DNA from 4 places in the Luteibacter rhizovicinus DSM 16549 genome. Region 4 is predicted to be linked to each of the others. Evidence: predicted binding sites of a transcription regulator. Region 4 holds the regulator's gene; each other region holds the start of a gene.
The links. The regulator FliA, encoded in region 4, starts transcription of late flagellar genes. The targets are predictions, from matches to a motif close to TAAAGTTTNNCNNNCNNNGGCCGATAA.
Positions count from the first base shown of each region.

Region 1: the regulator FliA is predicted to act here: its motif matches at 4,185-4,211, upstream of BJI69_RS04140 (methyl-accepting chemotaxis protein).
Region 2: the regulator FliA is predicted to act here: its motif matches at 6,534-6,560, upstream of BJI69_RS16400 (GGDEF domain-containing protein).
Region 3: the regulator FliA is predicted to act here: its motif matches at 4,548-4,574, upstream of fliK (flagellar hook-length control protein FliK).

Region 1 is NZ_CP017480.1:881,409-889,468, forward strand. It holds gene BJI69_RS04130 (aldose epimerase family protein) at 1-197, shown strand, start outside; gene BJI69_RS04135 (ATP-binding cassette domain-containing protein) at 227-2,107, shown strand; gene BJI69_RS04140 (methyl-accepting chemotaxis protein) at 2,147-4,129, opposite strand; gene ppc (phosphoenolpyruvate carboxylase) at 4,287-6,992, opposite strand; S-adenosyl-L-homocysteine riboswitch at 7,088-7,168, shown strand; gene ahcY (adenosylhomocysteinase) at 7,187-8,060, shown strand, end outside.
Region 2 is NZ_CP017480.1:3,581,176-3,589,235, reverse strand. It holds gene BJI69_RS16440 (NAD(P)/FAD-dependent oxidoreductase) at 1-929, opposite strand, end outside; gene BJI69_RS16435 (acyl-CoA desaturase) at 932-1,831, opposite strand; gene BJI69_RS16430 (hypothetical protein) at 1,957-2,718, opposite strand; gene BJI69_RS16425 (sigma-70 family RNA polymerase sigma factor) at 2,860-3,417, shown strand; gene BJI69_RS16420 (anti-sigma factor) at 3,414-4,148, shown strand; gene BJI69_RS16415 (TetR/AcrR family transcriptional regulator) at 4,300-4,875, shown strand; gene BJI69_RS16410 (SDR family NAD(P)-dependent oxidoreductase) at 4,940-5,800, shown strand; gene BJI69_RS16405 (NAD(P)H-binding protein) at 5,811-6,485, shown strand; gene BJI69_RS16400 (GGDEF domain-containing protein) at 6,594-8,060, shown strand, end outside.
Region 3 is NZ_CP017480.1:583,460-591,519, reverse strand. It holds gene murD (UDP-N-acetylmuramoyl-L-alanine--D-glutamate ligase) at 1-685, shown strand, start outside; gene BJI69_RS02825 (hypothetical protein) at 993-2,132, shown strand; gene BJI69_RS02820 (hypothetical protein) at 2,129-2,854, shown strand; gene BJI69_RS02815 (hypothetical protein) at 2,995-3,258, opposite strand; gene fliK (flagellar hook-length control protein FliK) at 3,255-4,436, opposite strand; gene tgt (tRNA guanosine(34) transglycosylase Tgt) at 4,662-5,792, shown strand; gene yajC (preprotein translocase subunit YajC) at 5,939-6,286, shown strand; gene secD (protein translocase subunit SecD) at 6,348-8,060, shown strand, end outside.
Region 4 is NZ_CP017480.1:404,804-412,863, reverse strand. It holds gene flhA (flagellar biosynthesis protein FlhA) at 1-1,891, shown strand, start outside; gene flhF (flagellar biosynthesis GTPase FlhF) at 1,909-3,261, shown strand; gene BJI69_RS01920 (MinD/ParA family protein) at 3,324-4,199, shown strand; gene BJI69_RS01915 (RNA polymerase sigma factor FliA) at 4,196-4,927, shown strand; gene cheY (chemotaxis response regulator CheY) at 4,981-5,382, shown strand; gene BJI69_RS01905 (protein phosphatase CheZ) at 5,393-6,037, shown strand; gene BJI69_RS01900 (chemotaxis protein CheA) at 6,045-8,060, shown strand, end outside.

The sequences.
Region 1 (8,060 bases), 480 kb from region 4:
GCCTGCAGTTTTACAGCGGGCAGAAGCTCACCGGCCAGCCCAGCCGCGACGCGGAGCCGTATGGACCGTTCGCCGGCTTCGCCCTGGAAACCCAGGCCTTTCCGGACCAGATCAACAGTCCCGAGTCCGAGGGCGCGATCCTCCGGCCCGGCGTGACCTGGCGCCAGCACACGCGGTACCGGGTCGATACAGCCTGAAGGACCTCCCGGGCAGGTAGAATGGGCGGATGTCCCTTATCCAACTGCTCAACGTCGACTACAGCGTCGGCGGCCCGCTCCTGCTCGAACAGGTCAATCTTTCCCTCGATGCCGGCGAGCGCGTCTGCATCGTCGGGCGCAACGGCGCCGGAAAGTCCACCCTGCTCAAGCTGATCGCCGGCGAAATCCACGCCGACGACGGTGAGATCCGCCTGCAGGGCGGCACCCGCATCGCCCGCCTGACCCAGGAAGTGCCTCAGGACACCACCGGCAGCGTGTTCGATGTCGTGGCCGACGGCCTTGGCGAGTTGGGACACCTGCTCGCCCGCTATCACCACGCGCTCGAAGAGGGCGACATGGATGCGCTGGGCGAAGTCCAGACGAAGATCGAGACGCTGAACGCCTGGGACCTCGAGTCCCGCGTGGAGCAGGTCATCGAGCGGCTCGAACTGCCTGCGGACACCGACTTCGCCGACCTCTCCGGCGGCATGAAGCGCCGCGTGCTGCTCGGCCAGGCACTCGTGCGGGATCCGAACCTGCTCCTGCTCGACGAGCCGACCAACCACCTCGACATCGAGGCGATCGCCTGGCTCGAAACCTTCCTGAAGAACTTCAGCGGCAGCATCGTCTTCATCACCCATGACCGCAGCTTCCTGCGTTCGCTGGCCACGCGCATCGTCGAAATCGACCGCGGCAACGTGACCAGCTGGCCGGGCGACTATGACAACTACCTGCGTCGTCGCGAAGAGCGCCTGCACGCGGAAGCCCAGGCCGTCGCGCACTTCGATCGCAAGCTGGCCCAGGAAGAAGTCTGGATCCGCCAGGGCATCAAGGCACGACGCACCCGCAACGAGGGTCGTGTGCGCGCGCTGAAAGCGCTGCGCAACGAGCGCGCCGAGCGGCGCGAACAGTCGGGCACGGCCAAGATCACGCTGGCCGTCGCACAGGCGGGCGGACGCAAGGTCGTCGACGCCAAGCACGTCACCCAGGCCTATGGCGGCCGCACGCTGCTCGACGACATTTCAACGACCATCATGCGCGGCGATCGTGTCGGCATCATGGGTCCCAACGGTGCGGGCAAGTCCACGCTGCTGAAGATCCTGCTCAGCGAACTCAAGCCGCAGCAGGGTGAAGTGACGCTTGGCACCGGCCTGCAGATCGCTTACTTCGACCAGCACCGCTCCACCCTGGACGACAGCCTGAACGCACTGGACAACGTGGCCGAAGGCCGCGAGTACATCGAACTCAACGGCCAGCGCAAACACATCATCGGCTACCTGCAGGACTTCCTGTTCTCGCCGGAGCGCGCGCGTGCGCCGATCACCCGCCTCTCCGGCGGCGAGCGTAACCGCCTGCTGCTGGCCAAGCTGTTCGCCCAGCCGTCCAACCTGCTGGTGATGGATGAGCCCACCAACGACCTCGACGTGGAAACGCTGGAGCTGCTCGAAGAGCTGCTCGGCGACTACACCGGGACGCTGCTGCTGGTGTCCCATGACCGCGACTTCATCGATAACGTCGTGACCAGCACGCTGGTGCTCGAAGGCAACGGCCAGGTCGGCGAATACATCGGCGGCTACAGCGAGTGGCTGCGCCAGAAGCCGATCATCGCCGAAGCGCGAGCCGCCAACGCGAAGAGCGCGCCTGCTCCCGTTGCCGCGCCCGCGCCAGCGTCGACGCCCGTCGCGGCAGCGAAGAAGAAGTTGTCGTTCAAGGAACAACGCGAACTCGATCTGCTGCCGGCGAAGCTGGAACAGCTCGAGGCGGAGATCGCCAAGCGTACCGCGGCGATGAACGATCCGAAGTATTTCCAGCAGGATGCCGCGACGATCACGCGTGGCAACGAGGAGCTGGCCAAGGTGCAGGCCGAGCTGGATACGGCGTTTGCGCGGTGGGAAGAGCTGGAAGGCTGACAGGGTGTCGCTAGCACCCTATCGCCGATAAATCGGCTCCTACAACCGAAACACTTCCACGACCCGCGCCAGCTCGCCCGCCTGATCCTCCAGGCTCTTCGCCGCCGCAGCCGCCTCTTCGACCAGTGCCGAATTCTGCTGGGTCGAATCGTCCATGCGCGACACGGCGTGGTTGATCCGACCGATCTGCTCGGACTGATCGTTTGTCGCACGGCTGATGTTGCCCATCAGGTCGGCCACGTCGCGAATGCGACCGAGCACGGTCGTCATGTTGCGACCCGCTTCGGTCACCAGGCCGTGGCCGGCATCGACCTGCTCCACCGACTCGGTGATCAGCGACTCGATCTCCTTCGCCGCCGTCGCACTGCGCTGGGCGAGGTTGCGAACCTCCTCAGCCACCACGGCGAAGCCCCTTCCCTGCTCACCGGCGCGGGCGGCTTCGACGGCCGCGTTCAGCGCCAGGATATTGGTCTGGAACGCGATGCCGTTGATGATGCCGATGACGTCGGCGATGCGCTGGGCCGAAGCCTGGATGCCGTTCATTGCCTCGACCGCGCCCTGCATGGCGCCTGCCTCCTGCTGCACGGCGATGCTGGCGTGCTCGGCCAGGGTGCTGGCCCGCGCCGCATTGCCGGCGTTGTCGCGCACGGTGCGCGTCAGCTCGTCCAGGCTTGATGCCGTCATCTGTAATTCGTGCGCCTGGGTTTCGGTGCGCGTGGAGAGATCGGCATTGCCCGCGGCGATCTCCGACGTGCTTCCCGCCATGCTCGCCGCCGCCTTGCGCACGGATCGTGCGATGTCGCCGAGGCCGTCGCCGATGCCATCGATGGAACGCATCAGCTGGCCGATCTCGTCGCCGCGCGTAGTCTCCAGGCGTGCCGTGAGGTCGCCCTCGGCCAACCGCCGGGCAGCTTCGACCGCATGTGACAGAGGCCGCGTGATGCGCGCGCGGATCGCGATGAAGAGCAGCAGGCAAAGCACGCCTACCATGCCGATGGCCGTACCGATGGCCACCATGCGCAGATGCCTCACCGGTCCGTAGAGTTCATCCATGTCCACCGTGCCGGCGATCAACCAGCTCCAGCCCGGATCGGTGGCATACATGGCCAGGCGATCCACCGTGCGGCCGTCCACGCTCGCGCGGTAGCGCAACTCGCCGTGCTTGCCCGACAGCATGCGACCGAATACCGGCTGGCCATCGACGTCCATCACCTTCAGGGCGGCGCCATCGGCCCTGGCCACGGCATCCTTCGTCATCGGGTCGACGATGAACGTGCCGTAGCGCTTGCCGGCGCTCGCATCGACGACGGAGTAGTAGCCGCTCTGGCCGATGTGGATCGAGGCGATTTCCTGCGAGAGATTGGCCATCTCGCTGGCGATCTCGACGCCGACGAACCACGCGCCCACGACATTGCCGGATGCATCGTGGATCGGCTCGTAGCGGGTGATGTACGGGCGATCGAACAGGACGGCGGGGCCGCCATACGACTTGTTCGACAACAGCTGCGGAAAGGCCGGGTGGGCATGGTCGATGGAGGTACCGACCGCACGCGAGCCATCTTCCTTCTTCAGCGACGTGCTGACCCGAATGAAGTCCGGCCCGTCGCGGACGAACAGGGTCGCCACGACATGCGCACGCGCGGAGAACTCGTCGACCTGGGCGAAATCGCCATTGATCGCCTTGCCGTCGTGCAACAGGGTGGGAACGGTGTGCCCACCCATCATCACGCGGTGCTTGTCGTCCACCGAGAAGCTGCCGGGGTAATAGCTCTCGAACAGGCTGAGGAAGCGATCCGACTCGGCGAGCAAGGCGCCGCTGAAGGTGTTCACCGTGGCGATGATGGCCCGGTTGCCTCGCTCGAGATCGTCACGGGCTCGCGTCTCCAGCTCCCGCGAGACCATGGTGGTCACCACGATGGTCAGTACCGCGACGCCAAGGGCCACGATGCCGACCACGAGCAGGGTAAGCCGCGCGCCCACGCTCATGCTGCGCGTTGCGGCGCGATGGAAAATGCTGTTCATACGGAGCCTTGTGCCAGGTCATCGGGCACCGCTTGCGGGTGCCCCTACACCGGCGTTTTCGGCAGAGCGGCGGCAGACTTTAGGCGTTGGCGCGCATTCTCTTTGCCCGATGAGACGGCGCATGCAGCGCCGCCTCACCTTTTGTATGGCAAATAGCTCAGCCCGTGTTCTGCAGGCCCTGCGATACGCCGTTGACGCAGGCCACCAGGGCGCTGAGCAAGGCGTCGTCCTTGCCGTCCGTCGCCCGCCAGCGCTTGAGCAGGTCGACCTGGAGCAGGCTCATCGGATCCACGTACGGATTGCGCAGACGGATCGACGTCGCCAGGCGAGGGTCGCCGGCCAGCAGTTCATCGGCGCCCTTCAGCTTGAGCACCCAGGCCACCGTCCGTTCGAACTCGGCGCGGATCATCGGGAAGAAGCGCTCGTGGAGCGGGCCCGCAAGCTTCGAGAACGCTTCGGCGATGTCGATATCGGCCTTCGCCAGGACCATTTCCACATCGTCCAGCATGGTCGAGACGAAGGGCCAGTCACGCGCCATCTCCACGAGGCGCTCCTCGCCGCAATCCTTCGCGACGACGTCGAGCGCGCTGCCCAGCCCGTACCAGCCGGTGAGTACGGCACGGCACTGCGTCCAGGAAAAAACCCAGGGAATCGCGCGGAGGTCTTCCACGCCTTTCATGCTGCGGCGACGTGCCGGACGCGAACCGAGCGTCATGCGCTCGATGACATCGATGGGCGTGGCGCCACGGAAATAATCGACGAAGCCTTCGGTGTCGACGAACGCGCGGTACGCCGTGCGACTCTCCGCGGAAAGCCGGGCCATCGTGTCCTTCCACGCCGGCTCGCGCACGTCGACCTCGCGCGGGCGCAGCGAGGCACGCATCACCGCACCAAGCGTCTGCTCGAGGTTACGCACGGCCAGAGCGCGAATGCCGTACTTGCGATGAATCACTTCACCCTGCTCGGTCACGCGTAGCACGCCGCCCACGGAACCACGGGGCGAGGCCATGAGGGCCGGGGTGATGCGCGAGCCGCCGCGGCTGGCTGAACCACCGCGACCGTGGAAAAAGGCGACGCGGATGCCGGCCTTCGATGCCACCTCGAGCAGGTCGACCTGGGCACGCTGCAGGCTCCACTTCGACGCCAGCGTGCCGCCGTCCTTGCCGCTGTCGGAATAGCCGAGCATCACCCACTGGCGATCGCCCCGGGCCTTCAGATGCTCGCGGTAGACGGGATCGTCCAGCAGTGCCTGCAAGGTCTCGGCGCCGCCGGCGAGATCGTCGATCGTCTCGAACAGCGGGGCGACATCGAGTGGCACGCGGCCGTCTTCGACCAGGCCACCGCGACGGGCCAGCGCCAGCACGGCGAGCACGTCGGCCGCGCTTTCGGCCATGCTGATGATGTAGAGGCCCGTGGCTTCCTGGCCGTAGCGCGTGCGCGAATCGGCCAGCGTGGCGAACACCTCGCGCAGCATCGTCGCGGCCTCGTGATCGTCACCGGCGACGAAACTCCGTTCTCCGGCGGCGTAAGGGCGTAGTGCCTTCACCCGCGCGGCCGTGTCGTGGTTCGCGAATTCCGCGTCATCGAGCAAGGCGGACAGGGCCTCGTCATGCACGCGCGCATCCTGGCGAACGTCCAGCCGGGCCAGATGGAAGCCGAACGTGCGTGCACGCCAAAGCAGGCGACCGACGGCATAGGCGCCGGCATGCTTGCCGCCATGGGTGACGAGGCTGGTATCGACCAGCGCGATGTCGTCAATGAATTCGTCGGCCGCGGCGTAAGCCGCCGGCTTCTCCTGCAACGTCGCCTCCAGCCGCGCGGCGACGAATTTCAGGAAGCTGCGATACGGCATATCGGCGTGACGCGGACGAATGGCCGCCGCGGCTTCGGGAAGTTCCTCGCGATAGCGCTCCAGCCGGCGAACGAGCCGGTCATCGAGCGCCACCCGATCGTCGGTCTGGCTGAGCAATCGGCCCAGCTCCGCGACGTCCTCGAGATAACGTTCCAGAACCAGCGAGCGTTGCGCGCCCAGCGTCGCCGCAATGGTCTCCGCGTTGACGTTGGGATTGCCGTCCATGTCACCGCCGACCCAGGTCGCGAACCGCAACAGCCGCGGAATCGTGATGCCTTCGCCGTAGGTTTCAGCAAGCGCCTGCTCGAGGGCCTCGTACAGTGCCGGCAGCACGCGGTAGATCGGTCGCGCGATGTAGAAGCCGACGTGATCGAACTCGTCCTGCACGCTCGGCCGCACCGGCGAGGCCTCCGCGGTCTGCCAGCCGGCGGACAGCGCCATGAGGATGCGCGCGTCGTCGTCGCGCAGCTCCTGCGGCGTACGCGTCGGGTCGAACTCGTCGACCAGGGCACGCACGATCTCCTGCTCTTTCTCCAGCAGCGAACGACGCACGGCCTCGGTCGGATGCGCGGTGAACACGGGCTCGACATCGAGACGGCCGAGCAGCGCCGTGAGTTCGTCGCGACCGACCCCGTCCTTCTTGAGGCGACCGAGCACCGCGGCGAGCGATTCGGGCTGGGCTGCCCCGCCTTCCCGCTGGTAATCGCGGCGACGACGAATGCGGTGGACGCGTTCGGCGGTATTCACCGCCTGGAAATACGTGGCGAAGGCGCGCGCCAGGGATTCGGCATCAGCAGCCTCCAGGCCGGTGAGCGGCGCGGCCAGGGCGTCCACGGCCGCGCCACTGCGCCGGCGGTGGATCGCGGTCGTCCGCACGTGCTCGACGCGCTCGTAGAAGGCCTGGCCGCCCTGCTCGGCGAGCATCTGGCCGACCAGGGTGCCAAGACGGCGCACGTCTTCGCGCAAGGGGCCGTCGTGGGGCAGGAATTCGGGATCGCGTGCGACTTCCATCAGGCTCTCTGGTCGTGGTCGGAACCCTGAGAGTACCGAAAAAGATGTGTTCATCCCTGCATCCGGATTCCGCGATACAATGGGAGACCGTTTTGCCCGCCGAGGGGCGCTGCGACCATGGGGTCTCCCATAGGCCAGGCTCGGCGCGGCCTCCTGTACAACGGCGCCCCCGTAACCAATCGGAGCTACGCCCCATGAACGCCGTCACCAAAGACACCGCTTTCCAGGACTTCAAGGTCCGCGATATCACGCAGGCCGCCCTCGGTCGCCGCCGCATCCGCATGGCCGAAGAAGAAATGCCGGGCCTGATGCAGATCCGCGCCCGCTACGCCAAAGAGAAGCCGCTCCAGGGCGTGCGCCTCTCCGGCTCGCTGCATGTGACCAAGGAAACCGCCGTCCTCGCCGAAACCCTGCGTGAGCTGGGCGCCTCGGTCCGCTGGGCGTCGTGCAACATCTTCTCGACCCAGGACGACGTCGCCGCGGCGCTCGCCGAGGGCGAACTGCCGGTGTTCGCCTGGAAGGGCGAGTCGCTGGAAGAGTATTGGGACTGCACGCTCGACATGCTGACCCACCCGGGCGAACTCGGCCCGCAGCTGATCGTCGACGACGGTGGCGACGCCACCCTGTTCATCCACAAGGGTGTCGAACTCGAAGACGGCAGCGACTGGGTCAACACGCCCAGCGGCAACCACGAAGAGCAGGTCATCAAGGACCTGGTCAAGCGCACCGCCGCCGCCCGTCCGGGCTGGTTCAAGAAGGTCGCCGCCGAATGGCGCGGTGTCTCCGAAGAGACCACCACCGGTGTGCATCGCCTTTACCAGCTCGCCGAAGCCGGCAAGCTGCTGGTCCCGGCCATCAACGTCAACGACTCGGTGACCAAGAGCAAGTTCGACAACCTCTACGGTTGCCGTGAGTCGCTGGCCGACGGCATCAAGCGCGCGACCGATCTCATGGTCGCCGGCAAGGTTGCCGTCGTCTGCGGTTACGGCGACGTGGGCAAGGGTTGCGCGCATTCGCTCAAGGGCTTCGGCGCCCGCGTGATCGTCACCGAAATCGATCCGATCAACG
Region 2 (8,060 bases), 1.6 Mb from region 4:
AAGGCGTTCCACGCCGCCCACGCCTTGTGCGATCGCGGCAGCAGCGAAGCATCCGTATGCAGGACGGTATCGTTCGCCTGGTAGGTCATCGCACCGAGGATCGAGCGCTCGACTCCGTCGGCGTCGGCCAGCAACGCCAGCGCCTGGTCGCTGTGGCAGGCGAGCACCACCTCATCGAAGGCATAGGTGCCAGCATGCGTGACCAGATCGACGCCGTCTTCATGACGGCGCACCGCGACGACCGGCGTATTCAGACGCTCGGTCACCGACCAGCGGGCGCGCATCGCATCCACGTAGCGTCGCGATCCGCCGCTCACCACACGCCACTCCGGTCGCCCGGAAAGACTCAGCATCTGGTGGTTGGCCATGAACTGCACGAGATAGCGAGCAGGAAAACCGAGCACGGCCGCCGATGGCGACGACCAGAGCGCCGAGGCCATCGGCACGAGATGCTCGTCGCGAAAGGCGGCGCCATAGCCTCCACGCTCCAGGTACTCGCCCAGGCTCGGACCGTCGCCGGTCTCGTCGAGCAAACGCGGAGCCTCGCGGTAGAAGCGCATCAGATCGCGGATCATGCCGAGGAAACGCGGCGATATCAGGTTGAGGCGCTGGCAGAACAAAGTATCCAGATTGGCGGCGTTGTACTCGAGGCCGCTGGCCTGGTTACGCACCGAAAAGCTCATGGTCGTCGGCTGCGTCGCGACGCCGAGTTCATCGAACAACGCCGACAGCAAGGGGTAGTGGGCACGGTTGTGCACGATGAAACCCGTATCGACCGTGTAATGTCGATCACCCATCGCGACGGCGTGCGTATGGGTGTGTCCACCCGGGTAGTCGTTGGCTTCGAACAGGGTCACCGCATGCTTGCGCGAGAGCAACCACGCCGACGCCAGCCCCGCGATGCCTGAACCGATCACGGCGATGCGCATGTTCACCTCTTCGCCTTCGCCGCGACCCAGGCCGGAATCGGCTTGAGGTCGTGCACCAGGCCCAGCCATGCCATCACGCGCAAGCCATAGTAGGTCAGGTCGATTTCCCACCAGCGGAAGCCCTGGCGCACCGTACCCGGAAAGAAATGGTGGTTGTTGTGCCAGCCCTCACCAAACGTCAGCAGCGCGAGCCAGACGTTGTTGCGGCTGTCATCGTCGGTATCGAAACGACGGCGGCCGAAGCGATGCGCCAGCGAGTTGATCGTCACCGTGGCGTGGAACAGCACGGTCGTGGAAATGAAGAATCCCCACACCAGCATTTGCCAACCGGTCGTGCCCAGACCCGGCGCCACGTGCTCGAGGACCTTGCCGAGGCCGAACAGCGCGATGGCGAGCAACACCGGGATGGCCGTGTCGAAGCGGTCCAGCCAGCGAAGTTCCGGATAATTCGCCAGGTCGGGCACACGCGCCATCTCGGTGCGAAAGCCGTTCGGTGTGAGGAACCAGCCGACATGACTCCACAGGAAACCGTGGACAGCCGGCGAATGCGGATCCAGCAGCGTGTCGGTATGCCGATGATGATGACGATGGTGCGCCGCCCACCACAGCGGACCGCGTTGTACGCAGCTCGCGCCGATCAGGGCGAAGACGAACTGCACCGGACGCGAGGTACGGAACGTGCGATGCGAGAAGTAGCGGTGATAAAAAGCCGTCAGGGAGAACATCCGCACGGCGTACAGCGCCAGGGCGACCCAGAGGGCCACCGGTGAGACACCCGTCCAGATCGCACCGAAGCAGGCCAGGTGCATGACCACGAAGGGCGAGGCGCGGAGCCAGTCGATGCGATCGCCCCGTGCCGTGTCGACCGGTGCGGCCGTGGACGTGTCGAACCACCGGCGCAGGGTACCGACGCGGTGCGCCACTGGCGGCGACTCTGGCGTGGCGTTGGGGTGGACGTTCATGCGGACTCCCGTGGCGTTCCCTTACCTATACGGGGCGGCGCGGGTCACGGATGCACGAACATGGCCTAGATGCTGCAGCGGCCGTCGAGTTTCGCCGCCAGCGCCTGCTCCACGGCGACGTCCGCCAGGTTGCCTTCACGTTTGTCCGGCGGGAATTCGATGCGCACCTGGCGCAGCTTTCCGTTCTCGCCCCGGATCGAGCCCATGCCCTCGAAGCGGCGCAAGAGGCGGTCGGCCGTGGTGTAACTGAGCACGACCGTCGGCGCGGCGAAGGCATACCAGGCGTCGAGCTTCATCGTCATGCGCCTCACCCCGCCGCTGGTTTCGCCGTCGATCAGGCGCACGTTGTAGAAGGCGAAACGCGCCGGCAGCAGGAATGGGATGCCGTCGCGGCGCTTGCCGACGCTGTCCCAATGGGTGCGCACGTAGACATCGAAACCGGCGTCGATCACGCCGTCCCTCTTGTCCGGCAACGGCTTGGCCACTTCGCTCGCCGCGCCACGCTTGGCATATACGCTGCGGCTGCCACCGTTCGAGCGCACGCCTTCCGCGTCGCCATTGCGCGCGTCGACGAAACTGAAATCCGGGCCGATCACCGTGTTCCCACCTTCCAGGACCTTGCGCGCGAAGGCCTTGCCATCGGGACACTGGTACTGCACCACCTGACGTGCAACGCCGACGGTGTGGACTTCGCGATAGAGCAACTGCCCGCTATCGGGCGCATACGCGTCGCCGACGAAGCGTTCCGTGGCGGCGGGGGCGGCACCGCTGGCCAGGCAGGCGGCAGCGGCGAAGGGGACGATCGGGGCGGATGAAAGAAGCCTCACGGATAAGTCGTCCTCGGAAGGGATGGCGACAGTGGATACGAGCCCGCGTGAAGAGCGGATGCGGATCGCGACGTGCAGACCGTGGTCATGCTATAGATCGCCCCGCCCCGATCCATCGAACGACCGTATAAGGACCCACGCATGCCAGCCACCAGCCCCGCCGAGCGCGACGAGCTGAATCGACTGTTGCAACGTACCGCGGACGAAGACCAGCGCGCCTTCGAAGAGCTGTACCGGCGTACATCGTCGCGCTTGTTCGGCGTCTGCCTGCGGCTGATGGGCGATCGCGACGAGGCCGAGGAAGTGCTCCAGGAAGCGTTCGTCACCGTCTGGAAGCGTGCGCGGAGTTTCGACGCGAAGCTGTCCAGCGCGATCACCTGGCTGGTGACGGTCGCCCGGAACAAGGCCATCGACCGCCTGCGCCAGCGTCCCGACCTGCGTCCGGTCGAGGTGGATTGGGAAACCCTCGTCGACGAGGGCCCCGGCCCCGCACACGGCGCCGAGAGCGACGAGGAGTACCGCAACCTGCAGGCCTGCCTGGCCGAACTGGAAACCCAGCAACGTCGTTCGATCCGTGAAGCCTTTTTCGGCGGCGCTACGTATAACGAGTTGGCGGAACGTGCAAAGGTGCCCCTCGGCACCATGAAAAGCTGGATTCGTCGTGGTCTCCTGCAACTCAGGGCATGCCTCAATCCATGAACAGCAGCTTCGAATCCGACAAGGACAACCTGCGCTACGCCGAGTACGCGCTCGGCCTGCTCGACGCCGATGCGCGAGCCGCCGTGGCACGGGAAGTCCAGAGCAATCCCGAGGCCGCCGCGGCGGTTGCGCTGTGGCAGCGACACTTCACACCCCTGGCCATGGAAGTCACCGACGTGGCGCCACCTGCCCATGTCTGGGCCGGCATTCGTCGCCGTCTCGCCTTCGATAAGGCAGCGACGGTTAGCGGGACCTCGCGTTCGCGCGCCAGCGCCTGGGACAGTCTGGGACTGTGGCGTTGGATCGGCGTCGGTGCCACGGCAGTCGCGGCGTGCCTGATCGTGGTCACCCTGAACCGGCCGGTCGCGCCGTCCGTCGCCGTCCACCCCTCGGTCCTCATGGTCTCGACGATCGCCGGCGACAACGGCGTCGCGGGCTGGACCGCCACGATGGACATCGACCGCTCCGAACTCCTCGTCGTGCCGGCGAGCCCCGCCGCCGTCGCCGCGGACCGCAACACCGAACTGTGGCTGATCCCGGCAGGCGGCGCCCCGATCTCGGTCGGCGTCTTCCCGCCCGGCGATCCCAAGCGCTTCCACCTGGACAAGGCCCTCCTCGACCGCCTCGGCCCGACAGCGGCGCTTGCCGTGTCGCTGGAGCCTGTCGGTGGCTCGCCCACCGGGCAGCCGACCGGACCGGTCATTGCCAAGGGCGCTATTCGGGCTGCCTGATAGGGGCATCGCCGCTGAAGCGGCTCCCACAAGGACGTGAGGCCCCTGGTGGCGCCGCTTTGTGTAGGAGCCGATTCATCGGCGATAGGGTGCTTGCATTACCCCTCCCAGCCCTCATAATGAGCAAGCACTCACTTATTATCGACCCGCCATGGCCCGCCTCAAGAGCGAAGAAAAACGCAACGCTATCCTCGCTGCCGCCGCCCAGGGCGTGGCCGAGCGGGGTGTCGGCGCGCCGACATCGCTCATCGCGAAACTGGCAGGCGTGGCCGAAGGCTCGATCTTCACCTACTTCGCCGACAAGGACCTGCTGCTGAATGCGCTCTACCTGAGCGCGAAAAGCAGCCTGCGCGAGACGATGTACGAGGGCTATCCCTCGCGAGCGCCGATCGAAGAGCGCTTCGAGCACGTCTGGAACCGCTACCTCGACTGGGGCATGGCCGAACCTGCCCTGCGCATCGCCATGGCCCAGCTCACGGTGTCCGAACGGATCACGGCCGACACGCGCGCGGAAGGCGAGCGGGTCTTCGGTGACATCGCCGGCCTCTTCAACGAGGGCATGGCGTCGGGCGCCCTCCGCCAGGGGCAACCCATCGGCTTCATGGCCGGGATCATCACCGCCGTGGCCGAAACCACCATGCACTTCATGGCGCAAAACCCGGCCCAGGCCGCCGACTATCGACGTGCCGGCTTCGAAGCCATCTGGCGTGCGATCGGCTCGGGCTGACACGCGCCTTTTATCTGCCCACTTAACCGAGTGTGTACTCACTCACTATAACGAGGATGTCCCCATGTCACAGGTCTGGCTCATTTCAGGAAGTGGCGCCGGTCTCGGTCGCGATATCGCCGAAGCCGCGCTCACCGCAGGTCATCGCGTGGTCGCTACCGCGCGACGCGTCGAAACGCTCGACGCGCTTCGCACCCGCTTTCCCGACACGCTCAAAGTCACCTCGCTCGACGTGGCCGACGAAGCCGCGTGCATCGACGCCGTGCGCTTCACGCTGGACGCCTTCGGCCAGCTGGATGTCCTGGTCAACAACGCCGGCTACGGTCAGCTCGTGCCCTTCGAGCAGATGTCCTCGGCCGACTATCGCGCACAGATCGAGACCAACCTGTTCGGCGTGGTGAATCTCACGCGCGCCGCCGTCCGTTCGATGCGCGAGCGTCGCAGCGGGCGCGTCATCAACGTGTCCTCGGTCGGCGGACGAATCGGTACGCCCGGCATGTCGGCCTACCAGGCAGCGAAATGGGCGGTCGGTGGACTCTCCGAAGTACTCGCCGCCGAACTCGGTGCACTCGGTGTGCATGTCACGGCGATCGAGCCGGGCGGCATGCGCACCGACTGGGCGCGCCGTGCGGGTGCCGATCTTCCGTCCTTCCTGCCTGACTACGAGGCCAGCGTCGGCGCCCTGCGGAACATGCTCTCCGGCTACGCCGGCAACGAAACAGGCGATCCGGTGCGCGTCGCCGAGGTCGTGCTCCGCCTCGCCGCGCATCCGCGTCCGCCGGTACGACTGCTCCTGGGCAGCGACGCAGCGACCTTCGCTGGCCAGGTCGAGCAGGCCCGCCGCGAAACCGACCAGCGCTGGGCCGAGGTCAGCCGTTCGACCGACATCGGTGCCGGCGCCATGCCCGCCTTCCCGGCCTACTGAGGACACCGGCATGAGAATCCTGCTGTTCGGTGCCACCGGTATGGTCGGCCAGGGCGTCTTGCGCGAATGCCTGCTCGCATCCGACGTCGACGAGGTCGTCGCCATCGGGCGATCGCCGAGCGGCGCCAGCCATCCCAAACTGAAGGACCTGGTCCAGGCCGATCTGTTCGATTACCGCGCCATCGAGGACAGGCTCGGCGGTTTCGATGCCTGCTTCTTCTGCATCGGCGTGACGTCGTTTCGCATGGACGAGGCGACCTATACGCATCTGACCTACGACATGACCCTCGCCGCCGCGTCCACGCTCGCCCGGCTCAATCCGGCGATGACCTTCGTCTATGTCTCCGGTGCCGGAGCCGATAGCAGCGAATCCGGCAAAGTCATGTGGGCTCGCATCCGTGGGCGCACGGAAAACACCTTGGCCCGGTTGCCGTTCAAACGCGTCCACGCCATTCGGCCGGGCGCCATCCAGCCCATGAACGGCGCCCGGTCGCGCACGCGCGCCTACCGGATGATCTATCCGCTGATGGCCCCTATCCTGCCGATTTTCCGGGCGCTCATGCCGTACAGCGTGGCGACGACCGAGACGGTGGGGCGTGCGCTGCTCGCACTGGCCCGGCACGGCTATGCAAAGACCGTCCTCGAAACCCGCGACATCGAGGAGGTGGTGCGGAGCGGCGCCTGACCTTCACATTTGTGGTGTCCCAAACCGTAAAATCCGGCGCAATGAAACTCAACTTCCTGCTCCGCCCGCCGATATGATCTATGCGTTGCAGGTCGGGGGAGGCACGCCATGAAAGCATTCATCGCCGCGGCCGCCATCGTCGCGGTTCACGCAGCCGCGCTGGCGGTCCTGCCCGCCAGCGGCATGGCACTCTCGTATACGTTTTTCTTCTCCGTGGCCGCCCTTGCCATGTTCAGTGCATGGCGGGCCTGGATGCGTTCGGGCACGCCCCGTGACCACCGCTGGTGGCTCCTGCTTGCCAGCCTCGGGTTGTGGACGATCGGCATGTCGTTGTCGGCACGACAGAACTACGTGCTCGACAATTCGAACCCGGCGCCCGGCGACAGCATGTTCTTCTACATCCTGTATGTCCTGCCGGTGCTCGTCGCCGTCTCCTCCGCACCCGTCGCGGCGCGAAAGAAATGGGCCATGGCGATCGACCTCGTCCTGGCTGGCCTGCTCGGCGTGCTGTTCTACATCCGTACCTTTTCCATCGTGACGCTCGAAGGCGCGATAGGCCCGCAGCAGGCAGTCGACGTGGCCTACATGCTCGACTTCGAAAACGTCTGCCTGGCCGTTGCCGCCCTGCTGCGCTTCGTCGCCACCGATCGCGCCGACGACCACGCGTTCTTCCGCGCGGTCATGGCCTTTTTCGTCGTCTACGCGATATCCGGTTACTCGTACAACCACTACGTCGCGCTCAACGGCCATCCTGACTTCGGCACTTCCTCCTGGGACGCCCTGCTCGACCTGCCCTTCCTCGCGCTGTTCATCGTCACCATGACGAGGCAGCCGCAACGCCACTGGCATCCGCCGGTGTACCTGATCCGCTTCGTGCAGAGTGCGAGCCCGACCTTCCTCGCCATGAGCGTGCTCGGTTTCGGCCTGATGGTGATCCCGGTCTATCCGTCGCTCGGTATCGGCGGCGCCATCGCCGCCGTGATCGGCATCGGCCTGCGCGGCACGCTGGCGCAGGTCGATCTGGTCGAGGAGGAATTTCGCCTCTCGCGCAGCCGCGACGAATTGCAGGGCCTGGTCTTCACCGACAGCCTTACCGGGCTGGCCAACCGCCGCGCGCTGGACGAGCGGCTCCTGCGTGAGTGGCACCGCCCTGCCCAGCGCGAGCCGATCGCCCTGCTCATGGTCGACGTGGACTTCTTCAAGGAATACAACGACCGCTATGGCCATCTCGCCGGCGACGATTGCCTGCGCGCACTCGCCTCGGTGCTGTCTGGTCGCGGCCTGCGCGCCGGCGACTTCATCGCCCGCTTCGGCGGCGAGGAGTTCGCGGTGATCGCGCCGGGCACCCGCCTCGCCGACGCCGTGGCCCTGGCCGAAGACCTCCGTGCCCAGGTCGAAGCGCAAGGCATCGTGCATCCGCTGAGCCCGTTCGGCGTGCTGACCATCACGATCGGCGTGGCCACCCTGCTGGCCAATGCCAACGGCGGTCCGCTGGACCTGCTCAATGCCGCCGATCGCGCGCTCTACCGTGCGAAGAACGCCGGCCGCAACCGCATCGGTGCGCAGGGAGATGCT
Region 3 (8,060 bases), 180 kb from region 4:
CGCTGCCGATCATCCCGCGTTGCATACCTTCGGGGATATCGCGCACTGGCATGTGGCGGACGGCTGGATTCGTCGTGGCGACGAAGACGTGATTCGCGCCGATCGTGTATCCGCTCCGGGGCTGCACAATGCGATCAATGCGTGTGCTGCGCTGGCAGCGCTCGAAATTATGGGCCTTGACGCTCGCGCCGCCGCGCCGGCCTTGTCGAGCTTTGCACCGCTGCCGCATCGCCTGCAGCCTCTGGGTAAACGTGACGGTCTCGACTGGATCAACGATTCGATCAGCACGACGCCATTGGCTAGCCTTGCTGCGTTGGAAACGGTCGGTAACGTGCGCACCGCGTTGATTGTCGGCGGTCACGATCGCGGACTCGACTGGGCGCCGTTCGTCGACGCCATGCGCCATCATGCGCCCGAAGCGATCGTTTGCCAGGGACGCAATGGGCCGCGGATCGCGGATGCGCTGGAGGCGGCGGGTGTGCCCAACGTCTATCGCGCGATGGATCTCGCGGCAGCCGTAGGCGCTGCGCGCGATGCGCTACGCGGCGATGGTGTTGTCGTGTTGTCGCCCGGTGCGCCGAGCTTCGATCAGTTTCGCGACTATGCGGAGCGTGGGAAGCGTTTTGCTGAACTTGCCGGCTTCGAATCCGACGCCGCGCATATTCTAGGTCTCGGCATCGGCTGATTGTTTATCGAGCGAGGCCTGGACAATCTCGGTGTGTCGCTACGTCCTCCGAGTACCTTCGCCTGCATAAGTCATGGGATGCCCTTCTTTAGTCTGGATGAACCATTCAGGAGGAAGGGCCATGAAGCGAAAGCGTTATTCGTCCGTGTGCGCGCTACTGGCGTTGTCGCTGCCAACGGCGGCTTGTGCTGGTTCAGTCATCGTCGATCCCCTTAGTGCCGGGACTGTCACTCAGGCGGCGCCCGTCGCGGGGTGTACCGAGGCACAGATCGGGCCAGCGTACGACGCGGTAGTGGAATCAAGCGCCATGACGGAATGTTTCCAGTTCGTCACGGAAGCGGCGGAGCAAGCCGCCAAGCTCAACGTGGTCGTCGCTGGACTCCCGGTGGATGGCGCGCACGATGTGCACCTGATCAGGGTCAATGATGACGGAACGACGGTGGCCGCCGCATCCGATGTCTCCGGCGGTACCTATTCACTGTTGCAAGCGATAGCGCCGCCTCTCACGCGTTGGCTGCTGATGCTCGGTGGTCAAGGCATTCAGCCGGGCGTTCCGTTCCAGTTTCAGGCGGAGGTCGTCGCGAACCCCGACATCTACGAGCCGAACGACACCCCGGAGCACCCCTCGGTTCTCAAGGGAAACCAGCATATCGAGGCCACGCTGGACTCGGCGTCCGATGTGGACCTCTACGTCGTCTCGGTAGGTAAGCAACAGTCGTCCGCCCGGCTGAGCTGCGGTGGATCAGGGGATGTCGTGTGCGAAGTTCTCTCGAGGGGCCGTTGGGTCGTTGTCCCACAGAGCGGGCCTATCGAGGTTTCCGCATCAATGACCGTTCCCCTGATTCTTCGTGCGCGATGGAAAGAGGGTAGTACACAGACGGTAGGGAGCTACACACTGCATACCTTCGATCCTGCATCACGGAGCATTATCGCCACTGCGGGCAGCAGTGAAAACATTAGTCACCTCGCTCCCGGTAAGGAGACGCCGTTCCCGGTGCCTGAAGGGGTGACGCCGGTCCCCGGAGGGGCAAATGCGGCGCGCCAGATCGATGTCACGGCGGTTGTTTTCGACAGTGACGAGACGACGCGTGCTCCCGCCGGAGAGCACGTTAGGTTGGTCGCCGTAGACTACGACCCCGCCACGAAGAGAAGGATCACTCTGGCGACGGTCGACGGTCTCACCAATGCGCGAGGCGAATTCAGTGCGCGGCTGCCTATAGGTCCATGCGCAGGCATTGGGATGGTGGGCCCCATCCGGATGAATCGCCCTTCCAATCATCCAGACTATTGGGACATTACTTACGTTCCCACTGCGTATGTCATGGCCTTGCTGGATGGCAAGAGTGCCACGGTCTCGGCTTCGGCTTTCCAGCATGTCTGCCAGGAGACATATCGGGCATATCGGAAGCCTCTGGATCTTGCGAAGCCTCGGAAACATCGTCCATGACGAGGATCGATGCCACGACCTTGTTTCTCTCGATGCGGGCGGCGCCAGAGATGGCGCCGCAAATCGAAGCGCGCTCCGAAAGCGCGTTCGTCCCGCATGTCGAACATAGCGACTACGACGGCATTGCATCCGTCTTCGGAAAGATGGAGAACATCGCCGATGTCGGTGAAGCCTTCGAACGGCTCGCGCGCCCTCTCGCTTTCACGTTGACTTGCATGAGGCGAGCAAGGCCGGATGTCATGGCTGAACCGTTCGATCTGGTGAGCCATAGGGGCATCTTGTCCGTCGTGGACACGAAGCTGGGGGCCGAGGATCGTGCGTGGATTGAACAGGTTCTCAATGCGGGTGGCTCGCTCGGGAGACTCGCCGACGGGTTCAATCAGCAGGTCGTCCGATCCTACGATACCGATCACGGCATCCGAAGTGCAGATGGCACCCTGATAGGTAGGCAAGCGTTCGACGACCCTAAAATGCCGACTATCGACTATGCGGGGCTTTCCGACACCGTCGACGATTCAGTGAAGCTGATGTCGCTTCTCCACGACGTCGAGACGACCAGCCTCACCGGCTGGCGGAGTGCGGAGCATCCCTACCGCATGGGTGGCTGGTTGGTGCAGCGCTACATACAAGGTGAGATTACCGAGTATGTCCCAGGACCCAATGGGGTTGAGACATTGCGCTCGACGCGAGGTTATCTGCTGAGAAACGATATCTGGTGGTGAGTCTTTTGGCCGTGCGCTAAAGCATCGCCGATGAATCGGCTCCTACATTGCTGCGCAGGTTTTGCGTAGGAGCCGGTTCATCGGCGATGGGCGCTGGCGATCAATCGTGTGCGCTAGCGAGCGGCTCTGGGTGCCAGCAATCAATCCCGCGTCGCGCTCAACAACGTCCCGACCACGGCGGCCAACGCCGCATACAACTCCGGCGGCACATCGTCCCGCAACCGCACGGCGGCAAGCAAAGTCGCGATCTGCGGGTCGAGCTGCGGTGCGAGGCCAAGCGCCTGCGCGCGCTCCAGCATCGACTTCACGCCGGCGGCATCGATGCGCTGATTGCTGCCGTTGCTGGTGGGTGAGGCGAGGCGCAGGGTGACGCTGCGGCGTGGTGACGGAAGGGACTGGGTCATGCGCGTGCTTCGAGAAGGACGGCGCTGTAAGCGCTGGTCGGAACGGGAAGGCCGTGCATGCAGGCGAAGTGGTCCAGCTGCAGGCCGCTCTTTTCGAGTTGCCTGCGCAACGACATGAATTCGGTTTCGAGGCGCGACACGGTTTCGCCGTGCTGTGCCCACAGACGTACCGACACGCGCGGTACGCGAAGCTGGATCTCACCTTGCACGGCGCCCAGCGTCGGCGGATCGATGGCAAAGCCGACCGTCCACATGCCCTCCGGCTCGGAGGGACTCGGCTTGCCTTCTTCGATGCGAAGTTGCAGCACGTCGTAGCCGCGCACACCGGCTAGCGGAATCTCGATCATCCAAAGGCCGGCCTGCGGATGCGACTCCAGCTGGCCGATCTCGACGCGGGAGAGAGCCGCGCGCACGTCGCCACGCAACTGGCCGACGAGCTCATCGACGTTGTCTTCGGTCACCGCAAGTTCGGCGAGCGCGGCGGCGCGTGGCTGGGCCACGAGGGCACGCTGTGCCAGCGGCGGCGGTGTGTCGCTGAGCGGACGCCCCGGCATGCCGTCCGCGCCGGGACGGGGCGCGGGGCGAGCGGCCGGCAGATCGGTGAGTGCGCGGCGAAGCGAAAGCAGTGCCGCCTTGAAATCGTCGGCCGCCGGCGTTTCTTCCTTCGGCTCGGCCAGATGCGCTTCGAGGAACGCGCCACTCCTGGCGATGGCTTCCTTCATGCCCAGCGGCGTGCTCACGTCGTCCGGCTTGCTGATCGCCGCTTCCAGCGTGGCCAGCGCTGCGCGCAGGGTCGCCGGCAGTGTCCGGGCGATCGGTCGGCTGGCCAGGGCGGACAAGACGCCGAGCAACTGGGCGTAGCCGTTCTGCAAGGGCAGGCGCTCGCGCAGGCCCTGCATGGCGACGCGGTCGTCCACGACACCCGGGAGCACCTCGAGCTGTGGCTGGGTGCCCTGGGTCAGCACGCGAACCTGGAATTGCTGGGGGAGGGATGTCCCTGCGGCGTCGGCTTCGACGGTCAGGCCGCCGATGTCGAGGAGGAGCTTGCCGATGTCGGTCTGCCCCATGATCCGAGCCGTCAGCAGGGTGCCCACGCGCCACGTATCCGCGGCGGCGGTGGTGCCCGAGACCGCGCCCGCCCACAACTGGGCAGCGATACTGGTCGGCTGGATGATCAAGGGCAGGTCCTCCCGAGGGCCTGGGCGAGTCCGGCTGGACGCGCTCCTGTGGCTTAGGAGATCGGCGGAAACTTACGAAACTTTAGGGGCTCGCCATCTGTGGGAGCCGATTTATCGGCGATCCGGCGGCAGCCGGCAGGGATGGGGCCAGCACCCATCGCCGATAAATCGGCTCCTACCGGGCGCGAGACTGCTCACTGAGTGGGTCCAAGGTAGAATGGGCGGATGACCCAGCTCCCTTTCGACCTCCTCGCCACCGATGGCGCGGCCCGGCGTGGCCGTCTCCGATTCGGCCGTGGCACCGTGGAAACCCCGGCGTTCATGCCGGTGGGCACCTACGGTTCCGTCAAGGCCATGACCCCCCGCGACGTGCTCGACACGGGCGCGGAGATCATCCTCGGCAACACCTTCCACCTGTTCCTGCGTCCTGGCCTGGAGATCGTCGGCGAATTCGGCGGCCTGCATAAGTTCATCGGCTGGGACAAGCCGATCCTTACCGATTCCGGCGGCTTCCAGGTGTTCTCGCTGGCGCACAAGCGGAAAATCACCGAGGAAGGGGTGACCTTTGCCTCGCCGGTGGATGGCTCCAAGGTGTTCCTGTCGCCCGAGGAGTCCATGCGTATCCAGAAGGTCCTGGATTCGGATGTCGCCATGATCTTCGACGAGTGCACGCCGTATCCGGCCACCGAGAAGGTCGCCTCCGATTCCATGGAGCTCAGCCTGCGCTGGGCGGAACGCTCGCGCCAGGCCTTCGACGACCTGAAGAACCCCAATGCGCTCTTCGGCATCGTCCAGGGCAGCACCTACGAGAACCTGCGTCACCGGTCGGCGGAGCGCCTGATCGAAATCGGTTTCGACGGGTATGCGGTGGGCGGTCTCGCCGTGGGTGAGCCGGAGGCCGAGCGCAACCACACCCTCGACCTCACGCTGCACGTGCTGCCGAAGGACCGCCCGCGCTACCTCATGGGTGTGGGCCGTCCCGAGGACATCGTGGAGGCCGTCCGTCGAGGCATCGACATGTTCGACTGCGTCATGCCCACGCGGAACGCCCGGAATGGCTTTCTGTTCACCCGGGAAGGCACGTTACGCATCCGTAACGCGAAGTTCTCCATGGATACGCGCGTGATCGAGGAAGATTGCGACTGCTACGCCTGCGCCAACGGCTTCAGCCGGGCGTATCTGCGTCATCTGGACCGCTGCAACGAGATCCTCGGCAGCCAGCTGGCGACGATGCACAACCTGCGTCACTACCAGCGGCTCATGGCCGGCCTGCGCGGCGCGATCGAGACGGGCACGCTCGACGATTTCGTCGCCGACTTCTACGCGGCACGGCGCAAGGCCGAGGTCGACGGCTGACCTGGCGGGCTTGCGGGCGTCGCATGGCGCCCCCAAGCCTTGGCGGGGCGCGGTACATAAGCACCGGGGTGCGTGGCATAATCCACGATCTTTTTACGTGAGCAGCCGCTTTTCCGTGGCTGTTCCATGACTTGCGAGAATTGACGATGAGCCTTCCGACCTTCGCCGCCATTGCACAGGCCACCGCTCCCGCTGCCGGGGCCTCCCAGGGTGGGGCACTGGGCCTCTCGCCGCTGATCATGATGGCGGTGCTGTTCGGCATCTTCTATTTCATGATGATCCGCCCGCAGATGAAGCGTCAGAAGGAACACCGCAACCTGTTGTCCGCGCTCGCCAAGGGCGACGAAGTGGTGATGGGCGGCGGTCTCGCCGGCCGCATCGAGGAAGTGGGCGAGTCCTTCGTCCGCGTGGAGATCGCCCCGGGCACCGTCGTCCAGGTGCAGAAGGGCTCGATCACCCAGGTGCTGCCGAAGGGCAGCCTCAAGAAGTCCTGAGCTTTGTCTCAACGGCGTCAGCCGCGGCCGCTTGTGGCCGCTTTTCATGGAATGGCAAGGCATGAGTGATTTTCCACGCTGGAAATACGCGCTGGTCGTGATCGTGTTGCTGCTCGGCATCGTTTACGCGTTGCCGAACGTCTTCCCGCCCCAACCGGCGGTGCAGATTTCGGGTAACCGCGGCGCAACCGTCGATGCGGCATTGAAGACCAAGGTCGAGGGCATCCTCGCCACGGCGAAGACGCCGGCCTCGGTGATCGACGTCGATGAGAAGACCAGCCGCCTGCTGGCACGCTTTGCGACGGCTGACGCACAGACCAAGGCATCGGACGCCCTGCGGACGACGCTGGGTGAGAATTACACCGTCGCGCTCAACCAGGCGTCGACGGTGCCGGCGTGGCTGCAGTCGATCAACGCCTTCTCGATGCCGCTCGGCCTCGATCTGCAGGGCGGCGTGCACTTCCTGATGGAAGTCGACCAGGGCGCGGTCGTCGATGCGCAGGAAACGCGTTATTCCGACGACATCCGGGCGTTGCTGCGCGAGAAGAAGGTGTCCTACGACGCCGTCAATCGCAATGCACGCGGCCAGGGCGTCAGCGTGGTTCTGCGTACGGATGCCGATCGCCAGGCCGCGGCCACGCTCATCGCCACCGATTATCCGGAACTCACCGTCGCCGATGGCGCGGCCACGGGCAATCGTTTCATCCTCAACGCGGTGATCAAGGCGACCAAGCTGCGTGAGCTCTCCCAGAGCATGATCACGCAGAACCTCACCACGCTCCGTCAGCGCGTCAATGCGCTGGGCGTCTCCGAGCCGCTGATCCAGCAGCAGGGCGCCAACCAGATCGTGGTGGAGCTCGCCGGCGTGCAGGACACCGCCGAGGCGAAGAAGATCATCGGTGCCGTGGCCACGCTGCAGTACCGCGCCGGCCTGTACACGCCGCAGCAGGCGGCGGATGCCGCCCGTTCGGGTAGCGTGCCGCCGGATGCCAAGCTTTACTACGGCCGTGAAGGCCGCCCGTACCTGCTCAGCAAGACCATCATCGCGACGGGTGACGAGCTCACCTCGGCGGTGTCCGGCCGTGACCAGCAGAACGGCACGCCCAATGTCAGCGTCTCGCTGAACAGTGCCGGCGCACGCAAGATGCAGGACTTCACCAACGGCAACGTTGGCAAGCCGATGGCCGTGCTCTACATCACGCGGACCACCGACACGAAGATGGTCGACGGCAAGGAAGTGAAGACGCCGAAGATCACCGAAGAGGTGATCAACTACGCCAATATCAGTTCGCCGTTCGGCAAGCAGTTCTCGACGAACGGCCTGCCCAGCGATTCGGAAGCGTCGGAGCTGGCGCTGCTCCTGCGCGGCGGCTCGCTCGCCGTGCCCATCGACATCGTCGGTGAAAGCGTGATCGGTCCGAGCCTCGGCGCGGACAACATCGACAAGGGCTTCAAGGCGGTCATGCTCGGCCTCGGCCTGGTGCTGGTTGCCGCCGCCATCTACTACAAGCTGTTCGGTCTCGTTGCCGACGTCGCCCTGTTCTTCAACCTGGTGCTGCTCATCGCCGTCATGTCGATGATCCACGTCACCCTGACGATGCCGGGCATCGCGGGTATCGTGCTGACACTCGGTATGGCGATCGATGCCAACGTGCTGATCTGCGAACGCATCCGTGAGGAACTGCGCAACGGTTCCTCGCCGCTGGCTGCGATCCGCACCGGCTACGACAAGGCCTGGGCGACGATTCTCGACGCCAACGTGACCCACCTGCTC
Region 4 (8,060 bases):
GGTGCTGTTCGCCACCTTGCTGCGCCTGGCGTTGAACATCGCCTCCACCCGCGTCGTCCTGCTGCACGGCCACAACGGCCCGGGTGCGGCCGGCAAGGTGATCGAGGCCTTCGGCGAGTTCGTCATCGGCGGAAACTTCGCCGTCGGTTTCGTGGTGTTCGCCATCCTCACCATCATCAACTTCGTGGTCGTGACCAAGGGCGCCACGCGCGTCTCGGAAGTGACTGCGCGCTTCACCCTCGACGCCATGCCCGGCAAGCAGATGGCGATCGATGCCGATCTCAATGCCGGCCTGCTCACCCAGGAACAGGCGCGCGAGCGCCGTCAGGAAGTGCGCGAGGAAGCCGACTTCTACGGTTCGATGGACGGTGCATCCAAGTTCGTGCGCGGCGACGCCACGGCCGGCATGCTGATCCTCGCGATCAACATCATCGGCGGCTTTTTCATCGGCATGCTGCAGCACGGCCTATCTGCCTCGGAGGCGGCACGCACGTACACCCTGCTGACCATCGGCGATGGCCTGGTCGCCCAGGTGCCGGGCCTGATGCTCTCGATCGCCACGGCGGTCATCGTCACCCGCGTGTCCAAGTCCCAGGAAATGGGCAAGCACGTGATGGGGCAGCTCTTCGGCCAGCCGAAGGCGCTGGCCGTGGCGGCTGCCGTGCTCGGCGCGATGGGCCTGGTTCCGGGCATGCCGAACCTGCCGTTCCTGTTGCTCGCCGCCGGTGCCGGTTTCGGCGCCTGGAAGCTGCAGCAGAACAAGGATCGCCTCGCCGACGGTGGGACGCCCGCCGACGCCACGGCACCGGGCACGGAGCTTGCGCTGGAATCGACGCCGCCCGGCGAACGTCTCGAACTCTCGTGGGAAGACGTGGCCCAGGTCGACACGATCGGCCTGGAGGTCGGCTACCGCCTGATCCCGCTGGTCGACAAGGCGCAGGGCGGTGAACTCATGGCGCGGATCAAGTCGGTGCGCCGCAAGCTCTCGCAGGAGCTGGGCTTCCTGGTTCCGTCCGTACACATTCGCGACAACCTCGACCTCTCGCCACACGGGTATCGCATCTCGCTGATGGGCGTACCGATGGGCGAAGCCGAAATTCACACCGAGCGCATGCTGGCCATCGATCCGGGCCGCGTGCACGGGACGATCAACGGTATTGCCACCCGCGATCCGGCCTTCGGCCTCGACGCCGTATGGATCGAGCCCGGCCTGCGTGAGCATGCGCAGACGCTGGGCTACACGGTGGTCGACCCGGCCACGGTGATCGCCACCCACCTCTCGCACATCCTGCAGAACCACGCCCACGAACTCATCGGCCACCAGGACGTGCAGCAGCTGCTCGACCGCCTCGCCCAGCAGACGCCGAAGCTCGTCGAAGACCTGGTGCCCAAGCGCCTGTCGCTCGGTGCGGTGGTCAAGGTGCTGCAGAACCTGCTCGCCGAGCGCGTGCCGATTCGTAACTTCCGCGGCATCGTCGAGTCGCTGGCCGAGCATGCTGGCCAGAGTCAGGATCCCGGCGTCCTCGCGGCCAGTGTGCGCGTCACCCTTGGCCGACAGATCGTGCAGGAGATCGCCGGGCTCGGAACTGAGGTCCCCGTCATTACTTTGGCGCCGGAACTGGAGCAGATTCTTCTGCAGTCCCTACAGGGTGGTGGTCCCGCCGGTGCGGCGATCGAGCCGGGTCTGGCCGATCGTCTCCAGCAGAACGTGGCGGAGGCCGCGCGACGTCAGGAAGCGGCCGGCGAACCGGCCGTCCTGCTGGTCTCGCCGGCACTTCGTCCCTGGCTTTCACGCTTCACTCGGCATGTGGCCCAAAACCTGCATGTACTCGCCTATAACGAGGTCCCGGACAACCGCCGCGTCAAGCTGGTGACGGCCCTCGGACGATAGGACAGAGGAGCTAACGCATGAAAATCAAACGATTCGTTGCCGCCGACATGCGCCAGGCCATGCGCCAGGTTCGCGATGAGCAGGGTCCGGACGCCGTGATCCTGTCCACGCGTCGGATGGACGACGGTATCGAAATCATCGCCGCGCTCGACTACGACGAAGCGCTGGTTCGCGAGGCGGGTTTCGCCTTCGAACCGCCGACCGCCGAAGAGACCGCTGCGAAGCATGCTGCCGCGCTGGCGCCGATCCGCGCCACGCGCGACAGCGACCGCGCCGCACGCATCGATCAGGCACGTGCCGCCACGGCTGCTGCCGTCGAACGTGCCGCCAAGGGCGCAGCGGTCAATCCGAATGCACCGCAGCGCCAGTCCAGCGCCGCCCTCGCGTCCAGCGTGGCCGACGTGGTCCGTGCCGCCACGGTCAACCCGAACAGCGACGCCGCCGTGAACGGCGTGCGTGCCGAGATCAACAGCCTGCGTGAAATGCTGGAAGTCCAGCTTTCCACGCTGGCCTGGAACCAGATGGATCGCGATCAGCCGCTGCGCGCTCGCGTGCTTCGCGAAATGACCCGCCTGGGCATCGACGGCGACGTGGCTCGCGCGCTGTGCGCCGAACTGCCGGCCGGCATGACCTCCGAACAGGCGCGTTACCTGCCGCTGGGCATCCTCTCGCGCAACATCCGCACCAGCGGGCGCAATTTCGACACGGTCGGCGGCGGCGTCACCGCGCTGGTCGGTACCACCGGCGTCGGCAAGACGACGACCATCGCCAAGCTCGCCGCCCGTGCCGTCCTTCGCCACGGCGCTTCCAACGTCGCCCTCATCAGCGCCGACCAGTACCGTATCGGTGCCGGCGCGCAGCTCGAGCATTACGGTCGCCTCCTCGGCGTGCGCGTGTACAACGCCCACGATGCGGACAGCCTGCGCAACGTGCTTCTCCAGCTGCGCAGCAAGCACACCGTGCTGGTCGACACCGCCGGCATGGCCGGCAACGATCCCAAGCTGCAGCAGCAGTTCGACACGCTGCGCGCGACCTCGAACCTGCGCGTCTGCCTGGTGCTCGCCGCCAATGCGCAGGCCCAGGCGATCGACAACGCGATCCGCTCGTACGCGCCGCTGTCACCGCAGACCGCCATCCTTACCAAGCTCGACGAGGCGCCGCTGATCGGCGGCGCCCTGTCGGCACTCATTCGCCACGCCATGCCGCTGGACTACACCACCGACGGGCAGCGTGTGCCCGAAGACATCGCCTCCGCCGATGCGCGCAAGCTGGTCTGCCTCGCAGCCCAACTGCTCAAGCAGCGCAACGAGGAGCCCGACGACGCCGTACTTGCCGATCGTTTCGGCACCGCGGCGCCCGCGCTCGCCTGATCGGGAAACCGCATAACGTGACTACCGCCACCGCACACTCTTTCACGGCAGTGAATTCCTTCATGACCACACACGTCGATAGCACCCAGGCCGCCGGCCTCAACTGGCTTGACGACCGTCGCCCTACCCGCAGCATCGCGATCGCGGGCGGCAAGGGCGGCGTCGGCAAGACCACCGTGGCGGTCAACCTCGGTATGGCCCTGGCCATGGGCGGACGCGACGTCGTCCTGCTCGATGCCGATCTGGCCATGGCCAATATCGACGTGCTGCTCGGGCTGCAGCCGACCCGTCACCTCGGGCACATGCTCGAGGGCGAGTGCCGCATCGAGGATCTGATCCTCCAGGCGCCGCATGGCCTGAAGGTGATTCCGGCCACCTCCGGCGCGCGCCGCATGGCGCAGTTGCCGAATATCGAGCATGCCGCCGTCATCCGCGCGTTCGACGAATACCCGATCGCCCCCGAATACCTGATCGTCGACACCGCCGCCGGCATTTCGGACAGCGTCTCCATGTTCGCCGCGGCTTCCGACGAAGTCGTGGTGGTGGTCTGCGACGAGCCGGCCTCGCTGACCGATGCCTACGCCCTGATCAAGGTCATGAGCCGGGAGTTCGGCGTGAACCGCTTCCGCATCGTGGCCAACATGGTCCGCCATGCCCAGGAAGGTCGCCAGCTGTTCGAGAAACTGTCCCGGGTGACCAACCGATTCCTGGATGTTTCCTTGGATTTCATGGGGATGGTCCCGCACGACGAGTACCTGCGCCAGGCGATTCGCCGCCAGTCGGCGGTGGTCGATGTCTGGCCGAGCAGCCGATCTGCAGTTGGATTCAAGAATCTGGCCAGGTCGGTCGATACATGGGGTGAACCCGAACCCCGTGCTCAGGGTCGCATCGGCTTTTTCGCCGAGCGGTCCCACCTGGGAGGAGGGTTGCCACTGTGAGCGTTGCGACGGAATACCTTGAAGTCACGCGAATCCCGGCGGATCAATTGGTACGAACCCACGCGCCGCTGGTGCGCCGGATCGCCTATCACCTGATGGGCCGGCTGCCGCCAAGCGTGGATGCAAACGACCTCATGCAGGCCGGGATGATCGGACTGCTGGAGGCCGCAAGAAATTACTCGCCGACTCGCGCGGCCAGTTTCGAGACCTATGCGGGTATCCGCATACGGGGCGCGATGCTGGACGAACTGCGCAAGACGGACTGGACCCCCCGCTCCGTGCACCGGAAGTTGCGCGAGGTGGCTGAAGTAACGAGGCAGATCGAGAACGAGACAGGTGGTGATGCCGAAGACGCCGAGGTGATGAAGCGGCTGGGCATCGACGCCATGGAGTACAACCAGATCCTGGCCGACGCGGCGAGCGCGCGGTTGCTCAGTCTTACGGCGCCCGAAGGCGACGAAGGCGCGGCGATCGATGTCGCGGACCCGGATGCCGCGGGGCCGGAAGGGATCTTCGAACAGGACGGCTTGCGCGATGCGCTGGCCCAATCCATCGACGGCCTGCCCGAACGCGAGAAGCTGGTGATGTCGCTGTACTACGATGAAGAGCTCAATCTGAAGGAAATCGGTGCGGTGCTGGGTGTGAGTGAATCGCGGGTGTGCCAGATCCATGGCCAGGCCCTGATTCGCCTCCGCGCACGCATGACGGGTTGGAAAGACAAGCATTGACGGCATTACGGTGCCGTCGCCGGTAAGAACGCGCAGTCAGGCGGAGACGAGTTTTGGACAAGAACATGAAAATCCTCGTGGTGGACGATTTCTCCACCATGCGACGCATCGTCAGGAATCTCCTGGTCGAGCTGGGATTTACGAACACCCTCATCCAGGAGGCTGAAGACGGCAACGCGGCGCTCACGATGTTGCGTGCCCAGCCTTTCGACCTGGTGGTGACCGACTGGAACATGCCCAACATGACGGGCATCGACCTGCTTCGCGCGATCCGCGCGGACGCCGCGCTGAAGTCGATGCCGGTGCTGATGGTCACGGCCGAGAACAATCGCGACCAGATCATCGCCGCCGCGCAGAGCGGCGTGAACGGCTACGTGGTCAAGCCGTTCACGGCGGTCACGCTGAAGGAAAAGCTCGACAAGATCTTCGAACGACTCGCCGCGGCTGCGGGCTAAGGGAATGACGATGAATACCATGCTTAACCCCGGCCACGAGGTCGTTCCCGAGCTGCGCGAGTTGCTCGACGCCGATGACAGCGTCGCCTTCGAACAGGCGCTCGATCGCCTCCTGCGCAGCCGTGAACAGCACCTGTTCCTGGCCCTGGGCCATCTTGCGCGCGATCTGCACGAGTCGGTCCGCCGTCTGGCCTCCGATATCTCCAGCGATGGCGTGCCGGGCAACATGAGCGATGCGCGCAAACACCTGCGCGACGTGCTCGAGATGAGCTCACAGGCGGCTCACCGCACCCTCGATTTCAGCGACAGGCTGCGTCCTCAGGCGCAGGCGCTGGCCAAGCAGGCCGACGAAGTGCTGGTGCTCGATCACGCCGATCCGGCCTTCGCACCGAATGCGACGGCCCTGGCCGTGCGCGTCGGCGATTTCGCGCAGAGCTGCGACATCGGCCTGGGCGAGATGGTCGAGGCCCAGTCCTGGCAGGATCTGTCCGGCCAGCGCGTCGCGCAGGTCGAATCGTTCATGGCCAAGGTGGAGTCGTCGCTGGTCGAACTGGTGCGTCTCACTGGTTCGCTGGCCGGTGGCGCACACGCACCGGCCCCGGACAAGGTCAGCCAGGACGAAGTGGATCGACTGCTCAGCGAATTCGGGTTCTGAGCGCCGTATGAGCGTGGAGCTGGACAACGAGCTGCTCAATGTCTTCCTGATCGAAGCACGCGAACTGCTCGAGAGCCTGGGCGAACAGCTCGTGGATCTCGAAGCCTCGCCGGGGGACGCCGAGCTGCTGAACGCGGTCTTCCGCGCGTTCCATACCGTGAAGGGCGGTGCGGGCTTTCTGGGCCTCAACGCCATGGTGGAGCTGTGCCACCGCGCCGAGGACCTCCTCAACGAGGCCCGTAACGGCGCGGTGGTGTTGAACCCCGGCTTCATGGATGCGCTGCTCGAGTCGCTGGACCTCCTCAACGACATGATGCGTGCGGCCGACGCGGGCGTTCCCGCCGAGCCCGCGCCTCGCTCCGTGCTCGACCGCCTGCTGATTCCGGGTCGTGCCGGCTCCGCACCGCCGGTGGCGCTGTCGCCGGTGATGTCGACGCCGGCGTCGACCAGCGCCCCCGCCGTGTCGTCGCAGCGCCCCTACGATCCGATCGAAGACGAATTCGAAGCCATGCTCGACGCCGCGCGCAACGACCGCGCACCGGCCTCGACACCTTCGGGCACGATCAACGACGATGAATTCGAAGCGCTGCTGGATTCGCTCTACGGCACCGGTGCCCCCGGCGCCGATGCCGCCGCCCCTGCAGGGGCGGCGGCAAATGTGGGAGCCGCTTCAGCGGCGATCCCGGCCACCGCAACACCGATCGCCGAAGCGCCATCTGTGGGAGCCGCTTCGGCGGCGATGCCCGCCGCCGATCCCAACGCCATCAGCGACGACGAATTCGAGGCCCTCCTAGACAGCCTCCACGGCACCGCCGCCCCCGGCACGCTCACGCCGGCCACCGCTGTTGCAGGAGCCGATTCATCGGCGATCCAACCCGCCGTAGCGTCCACTACCCCTGTAGGAGCCGATTCATCGGCGATCCCCGCCGCCGCAACCCCACCAGCAAAACCGGCTCCCACCGCAAAACCCACAGCCACCACCGAAAAACGCGCCTCGTCAACGGCCGACACCACCGTCCGCGTCGACACCTTCCGCCTCGACAGCCTCGTCGATGCCGCAGGCGAGCTGGTACTCGTCCGCAACCGCCTGACCAATCTCGCGCCGCGCGGCACGAACGACCCGATGGAACGCGCCATCGGTGAACTCGAGCGCGTCGCCGAAGATCTGCAGAACGCCGTGTTGCGCATGCGCATGCAGCCGGTGGGCAAACTCTTCTCGCGTTTCCCCCGCATCATCCGCGACCTCGCGCGTCAGCTCGGCAAGGACATCGAGCTGGTCACCGAGGGCGAAGACACCGATATCGACCGTACCGTGGTCGAGGCGCTGGCCGATCCGCTGGTGCACCTGCTTCGCAACGCGGTAGACCACGGCATCGAGATGCCCGACGTGCGTGAACGCGCCGGCAAATCGCGCTCCGGCACGGTTCGCCTGGCCGCCGGCCAGTTCGGCGACCGCATCGTCATCACCGTCACCGACGACGGCAAGGGCATGGATCCCGAGGTCCTGCGTCGGAAGGCCGTCGAAAAAGGCCTGATGGACGAAGAGCAGGCGGCGCGTCTGGATGAGCGCGAGTGCTACGAAATCGTCTTCCGTCCCGGTTTCTCCACCGCGGCCGAGGTCTCGGATATTTCCGGCCGAGGCGTCGGCATGGACGTGGTCAAGACCAAGATCGTCGAACTCGGCGGCACGCTCTCGATCGACTCGCGCGTCGGCCATGGCAGCACGGTCCGTCTCTCGGTACCGCTTACCCTGGCGATCATGCGCGTGCTCATGGTTCGCGTCGGTAATCGCCTGCTGTCGCTGCCGTTGTCCAACGTCACCGAAGTGTTCGAACTCGTGCCGGGCCAGATCCAGGAACTGGACGGTCGCATTGTCGCCTCGCATCGCCAGCGCGCGCTGCCGCTTGCCGACCTCGGCAACTGGGCCGGCGCGGCGGGGAAGGGCGGTCACGTCGTCGTCGTGCAGATCGGCCACCAGACACTCGGTTGCCTGGTCGACGAAGTGCTCGGCCGCGAAGACGTC